Regions from separate parts of the Sphingomonas sp. P2_B6 genome, predicted to be linked through region 1. Evidence: riboswitches for the same ligand, from Rfam matches in the RefSeq annotation. Region 1 holds a riboswitch; the other holds the start of a gene.
The links. A riboswitch is a leader RNA that binds a small molecule or an ion and turns the genes downstream of it on or off. The one in region 1 is predicted to bind cobalamin.
Positions count from the first base shown of each region.

Region 2: it holds a riboswitch for cobalamin, as region 1 does, so the genes downstream of both, metE (5-methyltetrahydropteroyltriglutamate--homocysteine S-methyltransferase) here and AC1DX5_RS14355 (CbtB domain-containing protein) in region 1, are expected to answer to the same signal.

Region 1 is NZ_JBFUDK010000009.1:100,141-103,538, forward strand. It holds gene AC1DX5_RS14345 (TonB-dependent receptor plug domain-containing protein) at 1-613, opposite strand, end outside; cobalamin riboswitch at 790-1,022, opposite strand; gene AC1DX5_RS14350 (CbtA family protein) at 1,099-1,824, opposite strand; gene AC1DX5_RS14355 (CbtB domain-containing protein) at 1,834-2,061, opposite strand; cobalamin riboswitch at 2,081-2,241, opposite strand; gene AC1DX5_RS14360 (histidine phosphatase family protein) at 2,274-2,831, shown strand; cobalamin riboswitch at 2,902-3,140, shown strand.
Region 2 is NZ_JBFUDK010000027.1:12,187-15,584, reverse strand. It holds gene AC1DX5_RS23495 (MFS transporter) at 1-1,030, shown strand, start outside; gene AC1DX5_RS23490 (DUF1993 domain-containing protein) at 1,080-1,601, opposite strand; cobalamin riboswitch at 1,730-1,945, shown strand; gene metE (5-methyltetrahydropteroyltriglutamate--homocysteine S-methyltransferase) at 2,058-3,398, shown strand, end outside.

The DNA of each region.
Region 1 (3,398 bases):
TGCCCCGGACATAGCCGTCGACATTGGTCCCGCCGCGGCTGTCGACATTGGCATTGACCTGGCCGTTGAAATCGTCGGTGAAGCCACGGGTCACGACGTTGATGACGCCGGCGGCGGCCTGGGTGCCGTAGAACAGGCTCTCGCCGCCCTTCAGCACTTCGATCCGCTCGATCATGCTGGCAGGCAGCGTGTCGTTGGGCGAGGTGCCGCCATAGAGGCGGTTGTTGATGCGGATGCCGTCGACGGTCCACAGCACGTCCTGGGTGCGCGAACCCTGGAGCGAGAGGTCGACATAGCTGAACGGGCCGGCACCCGGCTTGATGTACAGGCCAGGGACGCTCTCCAGCGCGCTGGCGATGTCGACGACGCCGCGGTCGCGAACCTGCTTCCCGGTGACGGTTTCGATGTCGCTGCCGTAGCGGGCAAGCTCCTGCGGCAGGGTCTCTTCGAGGCTCGTACCGGTGACGACGATGTCTCCGTCAGGCCGGTCGGGACCGTCGACCGCGTGGCTCCCGGCTCGGTCCTCCGCGGTCCGCGCGCTGGCGGCGGTGCCGGCGCATGTTGCGAGAACGGCCGCGAGGGCCAGCTGCGATACGATGGTGATCTTCTTCATTGGCAACCCCCCAGGCGTCGTCCGACGTTGGGCGGGGGCGTGCCGTCACACGAACGGTCGGTACGCGCGGCGGCCGGACGCCAAGGGCGGCCACCGCACGTCTCCGATGCGGCCCCAGCCGCTCGTTCGTCGCTCAGACGGAGTTCACCGTGCCTCGGCCATCCCCTGGACCAGGCAAGAGCGACCAGACGCCGGCAGGTCTCCTGGCTCACGGGTCACAGCTTGATGCATGCCTTCCCAAGCCTCGCGGCACATATCGTCCGGCCCAGTGGCTGCTCCCTCGAAAGGAGCCATGCATCGCGCTCGCCGCTTACAGTTGCAGGGACAGCCTCGGATTCAGGTGGCGAACCACCCTCACCGCGTTCCAATTTTAAACCCCTTTCGGGGTACCGACGCGATCAAGGGATGCGATATGGCCCATGTCCGACCGAGGCAAGATGTTTTAGCAGGTGCGAAACGATCGCCCCGACGCAACGCCCGAGCCGCTAGCCGCGGCGGCTCGCCCCATGACGCAGCGCATGCTCGGCAGCAGCGCCGAAGCCGATGCCGATCGCCGTCCACAGCACCGCCTGCATGGCAATCGACGCGATGCGGAAGTTCCACAACACGACTGCCGGGAAATCCGTCGGCACTTCGTTGATCGCGGGCAAGGCGAGCTGCACCGCGGTCACCAGCCCGACATAGCAGCCGGCGGCGCAGAGCATCGCATTGAAGGCGCCGAGACGCCGAGTCAGGCCGCGCCCGAGCTTCGCGGCGACGATCAGTGCGACCACCGACAAGGCGATCATCGCGAAATAGGTGATCGTCCGAAACGCCACGGTCTCGTGCAGGCCGACCGCGGGCGGGTTCGGCGGATATTTCAAGGCCGGCACCAGGGCGATCGCGACGAAACCCGCCAGGGCGAGCAGCAAGGCGAGCGAGCGCGGCCCGAGCCGCGACCAGCGCCCATAGAGTCCGGCGAACACCAGCGAGAAGATCCCGCCGATCGCCGCGCCGTAGAGCAGCACGGCGATGATCAGGCCGAACCCCTTTTGAGTCGCGCGGCTGACCAGCTCGGGCTCGTCCATCGCGCCCATCGCATGGTCGCGCGCGGCCTCGAATGCGATCGCCAGATCGACCTGTGGCTCCGCGGCGACACGGGCGAACAGGAACGCCAGCAAGGCAGCGACCAGGCCCACCAGCATGCCGCGGATCAACAGGGTACGCGCCATGTTCGGCGCTTAGTGGCAGGGAAAGCCGAGCAGATGGCGCCCGTCATGGACGAGTTCGTGCACATATTTGCCACTGAACAGCGACACCGCGCCCTGCTCGGTGCTGACGAAATAAAGGAAGATCAGGGCAAGCAGCGTGCCGAAGACGGCCCAGGGCAGGATCTCGCCGATCGGAATGGCCGTCTCGCCCCGGACGGGGATGAAGACGTCGTCGGCGAAGAGAGTCGTGGCCGGCATGTTCAGCTCCTTGACCGGGATGTACGCGTCCCGCGGGGATAATGTCGCGAGGAAGGTCTGACTCTCGACAGCAGGGAGGTGCTGCCGATAACAGTGGCGCGACCGTGCCGGAATTCCACCGGCTTCTTCCTCGGTCCTTCGGCATCGCCCTAGGACGGAACCGAGCGCAACGTCAACGATATCGGGAGGCCCGCCTGGCCACGCGACTGACCCTGCTCTGCCATGCCGCCACCGCCATGAGCCGCGTCGGCGGGTTCGCCGATCCCGCCGAGCCGCTCGACACCGAGGGGCTGCGCGCAGCGACCGGCCTGCGCATCGCGGGGCCCTCCCCACGGCATGTCGCCACCAGCCCGGCGTCGGCGGCGCGCCAGACGGCGGAAGCGCTTGGTCTGACCGCCGATATCGATCCGGCGCTCGGCGATATCGATCATGGCGACTGGAGCGGTAAAAGCGTTGCCGAGATCAATGCCGCCGATCCCGAGGCTGCTGCCGCATGGATCGCCGACCCCGGGGCGGGCGCGCCCGGCGGCGAGACGATGGCGGTGGTCGGCCTGCGTGTCGCCGAGTGGCTCACCAGCCAGGCCGGACGGGATGTGCCCGTGCTGGCGATCACCCACCCGGCCGTGGTGCGCGCGGCGATCGCCGCTGCCCTGTCGCTGCCGATCGGCGCGACGTGGCGGATCGATGTCGCGCCCCTCTCGGTGACGGTCTTGTCGTTCAATCGCGTCTGGCGGTTGCAGTCGCTCGGGCCGGTCACCGGGAGCGGATAAAGAAATCTCCATATCTTGCCGATGGGTTGGCAACCGCCTATTGGCGCGCTTGAGGAACGGGGTTGCCCCCGCGCCTCGTGATCGCGCCGGTGCCCCGAAAGGGGCTTAATCGGGAATGCGGTGCGGGCGGCTTCGGCCGTCCAACTCCGCGGCTGTCCCTGCAACTGTAAGCGGCGAGCGCGATGCACACCGCCTCTCTTCGAGAGGCAAGCCACTGGGCCGATCACGCGCGAGCGCGAAGGCTTGGGAAGGCCGTGCATCAAGCTATGACCCGCGAGCCAGGAGACCTGCCAGCGCACCGGTCGCTCTTGCCCTGGTCCAGGGAATGGCCAAGGCACGGAACTCCGTCTGAGCGACGAACCATGCGGCTGGGGCCGCATCGGTGCATGGTGCCGGGTGCTTTTGGCGTCGGCCCGTCGTCGTGCATCGACCGCTCGCCCAGGCGAACGGCACGCCCCCGCCACCGATGTTGGTCATGACGCCTTCGCGGATCGCGCTGCGGCGCCTCGCCGCTGCGGGCGACGCAAGAGTTTCCCATTGGCGTGCGATCCATGATCGCGCACCTGT
Region 2 (3,398 bases), on a different contig from region 1:
GGCGGTGATGTTCGTCGGCACCTCGATCTGCGGCGCGATGCCGTCGCTCGCCTGGAATATCGGCATGTGTTTCATGATGGGCGCGGCGGCGGGCGGCATGTTGCCCGTCACCTATGCCCTGCTTGCCGAGATGATGCCCAACCGGCATCGCGGCTGGAGCCTGGTGCTGGTCGGCGGACTTGGCGCGGTCGGGGGCTATTTCGCGGCAAGCGGGCTCTCGGCGGTGCTGCAGCCGATCTTCGGCTGGCGCATATTGTGGCTGGCAAACCTGCCGACCGGGCTCAGCCTCATTCTGCTGGGCGCGCTCATCCCTGAATCGGCCAAGTTCCTGCTCGCGCGTGGGCGCAAGGTGGAAGCCGAAGCGGTGATGCGGCGTTTCGGGGCAACCGTGCGGCGCGGGCCGCCGCCGGCGACGACCGGGGTCAACCACGGGCCGCTGACGGGCAGGCGGATGATCGGCAAGCTCACCGCGCTGACCGTGGCCGCGCTGACCTGGGGCCTGATCAATTTCGGCCTGTTGCTGTGGCTGCCGGCCGATCTCGTCGCCAAGGGCTATTCAGTCGCGGTGTCGAGCCGGCTGCTGGCGGAAAGTTCGCTGATCGCTTTCCCGACCGTGTTCCTGGCGGCGCTGATGTACAGCCGCTGGAGCACCAAATGGTCGCTCGTCACCATGATCGGCGTGACGCTGGCCGGGTTGCTCGGCGTGCTCAGGCTGGAGCTGGCGGGAACGGGCAGCCCGGTGCTGCCTGTCGCGCTGCTGATCGTCGGGTCGAACGGCATCCTCGCCATCCTGCTGCCCTATACCGCCGAGAGCTTCCCGTTGCGCGTGCGCGGGCGGGCGACCGGATGGGTCGCCGCCTGCACCAAGGCCGGCGGGCTGTTCGCGCAAGGGCTGAGCATCGCCGCGCTGATCCCGTCCATGGGACTGGCGGCGGTCATCATCATGGCGCCGGCGGTGGTCGCGCTTGGCCTGGTCGCCTGGTTCGGGCGCGAGACGCGCGGCGGTGATCTGCGCCACCTCGACGCATAAAGCGCGAGACGCCGATAACGACGAGGTCAGGCCAGACCTTCGTCACGCCCTACCGCTTGATACGCGGCGTTCCCATGAAATCGCGTTTGCCCAGCTTCACGCCTTGCGCGCGCAGGATCGCATAGGCCGTCGTCGCGTGGAAATAGAAGTTTGGCTGCGAGAAGGAGAGCAGGAAGTTCGCGCCCGTGAAGGGCATGATGGTTTCCCCGAAGGCGAACTGCGTATCGCAGTCCGCCAGGGCATCGAACGCGTCGCGATCAAGCGCCTTCAGGCTGCTGACCGCCGTCTGCAGGGTGTCGTGCAGGCCGGCAAAGTCCGTCGGCCAGGCCGACCGGTCGGGCGAGAAGCTGCCGGCCCGGACCCCCTCGATCCCGCCGACCGAATGGGCGGCGCAGGATTTCACCTGGTAGCCGAAGGGCAGCATGTCCGGTGCGAGGCGGGTGTCGATCAGCTCCGCTTCCATCCTGCCCTGTTCGGCGCAGAACGCCGCCGCCTTGTCGACCAGCGCATCGACCGCGCCCAGGATCTGGAGGTTGGACGGTACGACGGCATCGTAAAGGGAGAAGGACATGGGTTCTGGCTCCGGCTGATTTTGCGAGCTTATGGAGGCTCGGCGTGGCCGCGTCCATGTGCCGCTCGGCACTGAATGCATCATATAAAGAATTCTTTATATGATGCTTGACGCGCTGGTCGTAACATCTATCCTGTGATGGTCGAGGTTCTTCGCCCGGTTGCCCGATCGGAGCTAAGACGGGAAGCCGGTGCGGCCCTTGGGCTTATTCCGGCGCTGCCCCCGCAACTGTGAGCGGTGAGCGGCGGTCCATTTTGCGTCACTGGTCCGGACAAGGGACCGGGAAGGCCGGATCGTCGCATTGACCCGCGAGCCAGGAGACCTGCCTCGTCAGATAACGTCCTCCGGCGGGGTGCCCGGTCAGGCCGCGTGCAACACCGCGCCCCGGCTTGTCATTAGGGCGCGTGCTCGTTGCCGTGCGTCCGGCCTCACCTTGCCCAACGCAAGGCCAAGACGATGACCATCTCAGTCGCAACCCTCGGTTTCCCCCGTATCGGCCCGCGCCGCGAGTTGAAGTTCGCGCTCGAAAGCTTCTGGTCGGGCAAGTCGGATGCCGACGCTCTGTCGCTCGCGGCACAGGGCTTGCGCGCCGCTGCCTGGGCGCGGCAAAGGGCGTTGGGCGCCGACATCATCCCCAGCGGCGACTTCTCGCTCTACGACCATGTGCTCGATACCTCCGCGATGCTCGGCGCGGTGCCGGCGCGCTATGGCTGGAACGGTGGCAGGGTCGGCCTCGACACTTATTTCGCCATGGCGCGTGGTGCGCAGAGCGCGAAGGGTCACGAAGGCTGCGCGCATGGGCTGGACAGCACCGCGCAGGAAATGACCAAATGGTTCGACACCAACTATCATTACATGGTGCCGGAACTGAGCGCAGGACAGCAATTCGCGCTGTCGTCGAGCAAGGCAGTCGACGAATTCCTCGAGGCCAAGGCACTCGGATACCATACGCGGCCGGTGCTGTTCGGCCCGGTGACCTGGCTGACGCTCGCCAAGGGCAAGGACGTCGCCCCGCTGTCGCTGCTCGAGGCGGTACTGCCGGTCTATGAGGATGTGCTGGCGCAGCTCGCGCGCGCCGGTGCCGACTGGGTGCAGATCGACGAACCCTGCCTGGTGCTCGACCTCGACGACGATCAGCGCGCGGCGCTGAAGCAAGCGTACAGGCGCCTGTCAGTGAACGGGCCGAAGGTGATGCTCGCGACCTATTTCGGCGCGCTCGGCGACAATCTGGAACTGGCGACCGACCTGCCGGTGCACGGGCTCCATATCGATCTGGTCCGTGCGCCGGAGCAGCTCGAGCCGGTGTGGCAGCGTGCCCGGCCCGACCTGCTGCTGTCGCTCGGCGTGATCGACGGGCGGAACGTCTGGCGGGCCGATCTCGATGCGTTGATCGAGCGGATTGCGCCCGTCGCGGCCGAGCGCAACCTGGTGCTCGCGCCGTCCTGCTCGCTGCTGCACGTGCCGGCCGATCTCGCGATCGAGACCGCGCTCGACCCGGAGGTGAAGCAGTGGCTGGCGTTCGCGGCGCAGAAGATCGGCGAATTGTCGGTGCTGGCCCAGGCGCTCAACCAGGGCGCGGACAAGGTCGCCGAGCCGCTGGCGCTGGCCCGGGCGGCGGTCGAGTCGCGCAAGGCCTCGCCGCTGATCCACAATCCCGCGGTCGCGGCGCGGCTGGCGGCGGTCGATCTCGACATGACCCGGCGCACCTCGCCCTTCGCGGATCGCCGCGTGGCGCAACAGGGGCGGCTCGGCCTGCCGAGCTTCCCGACCACGACGATCGGCTCCTTCCCGCAGACG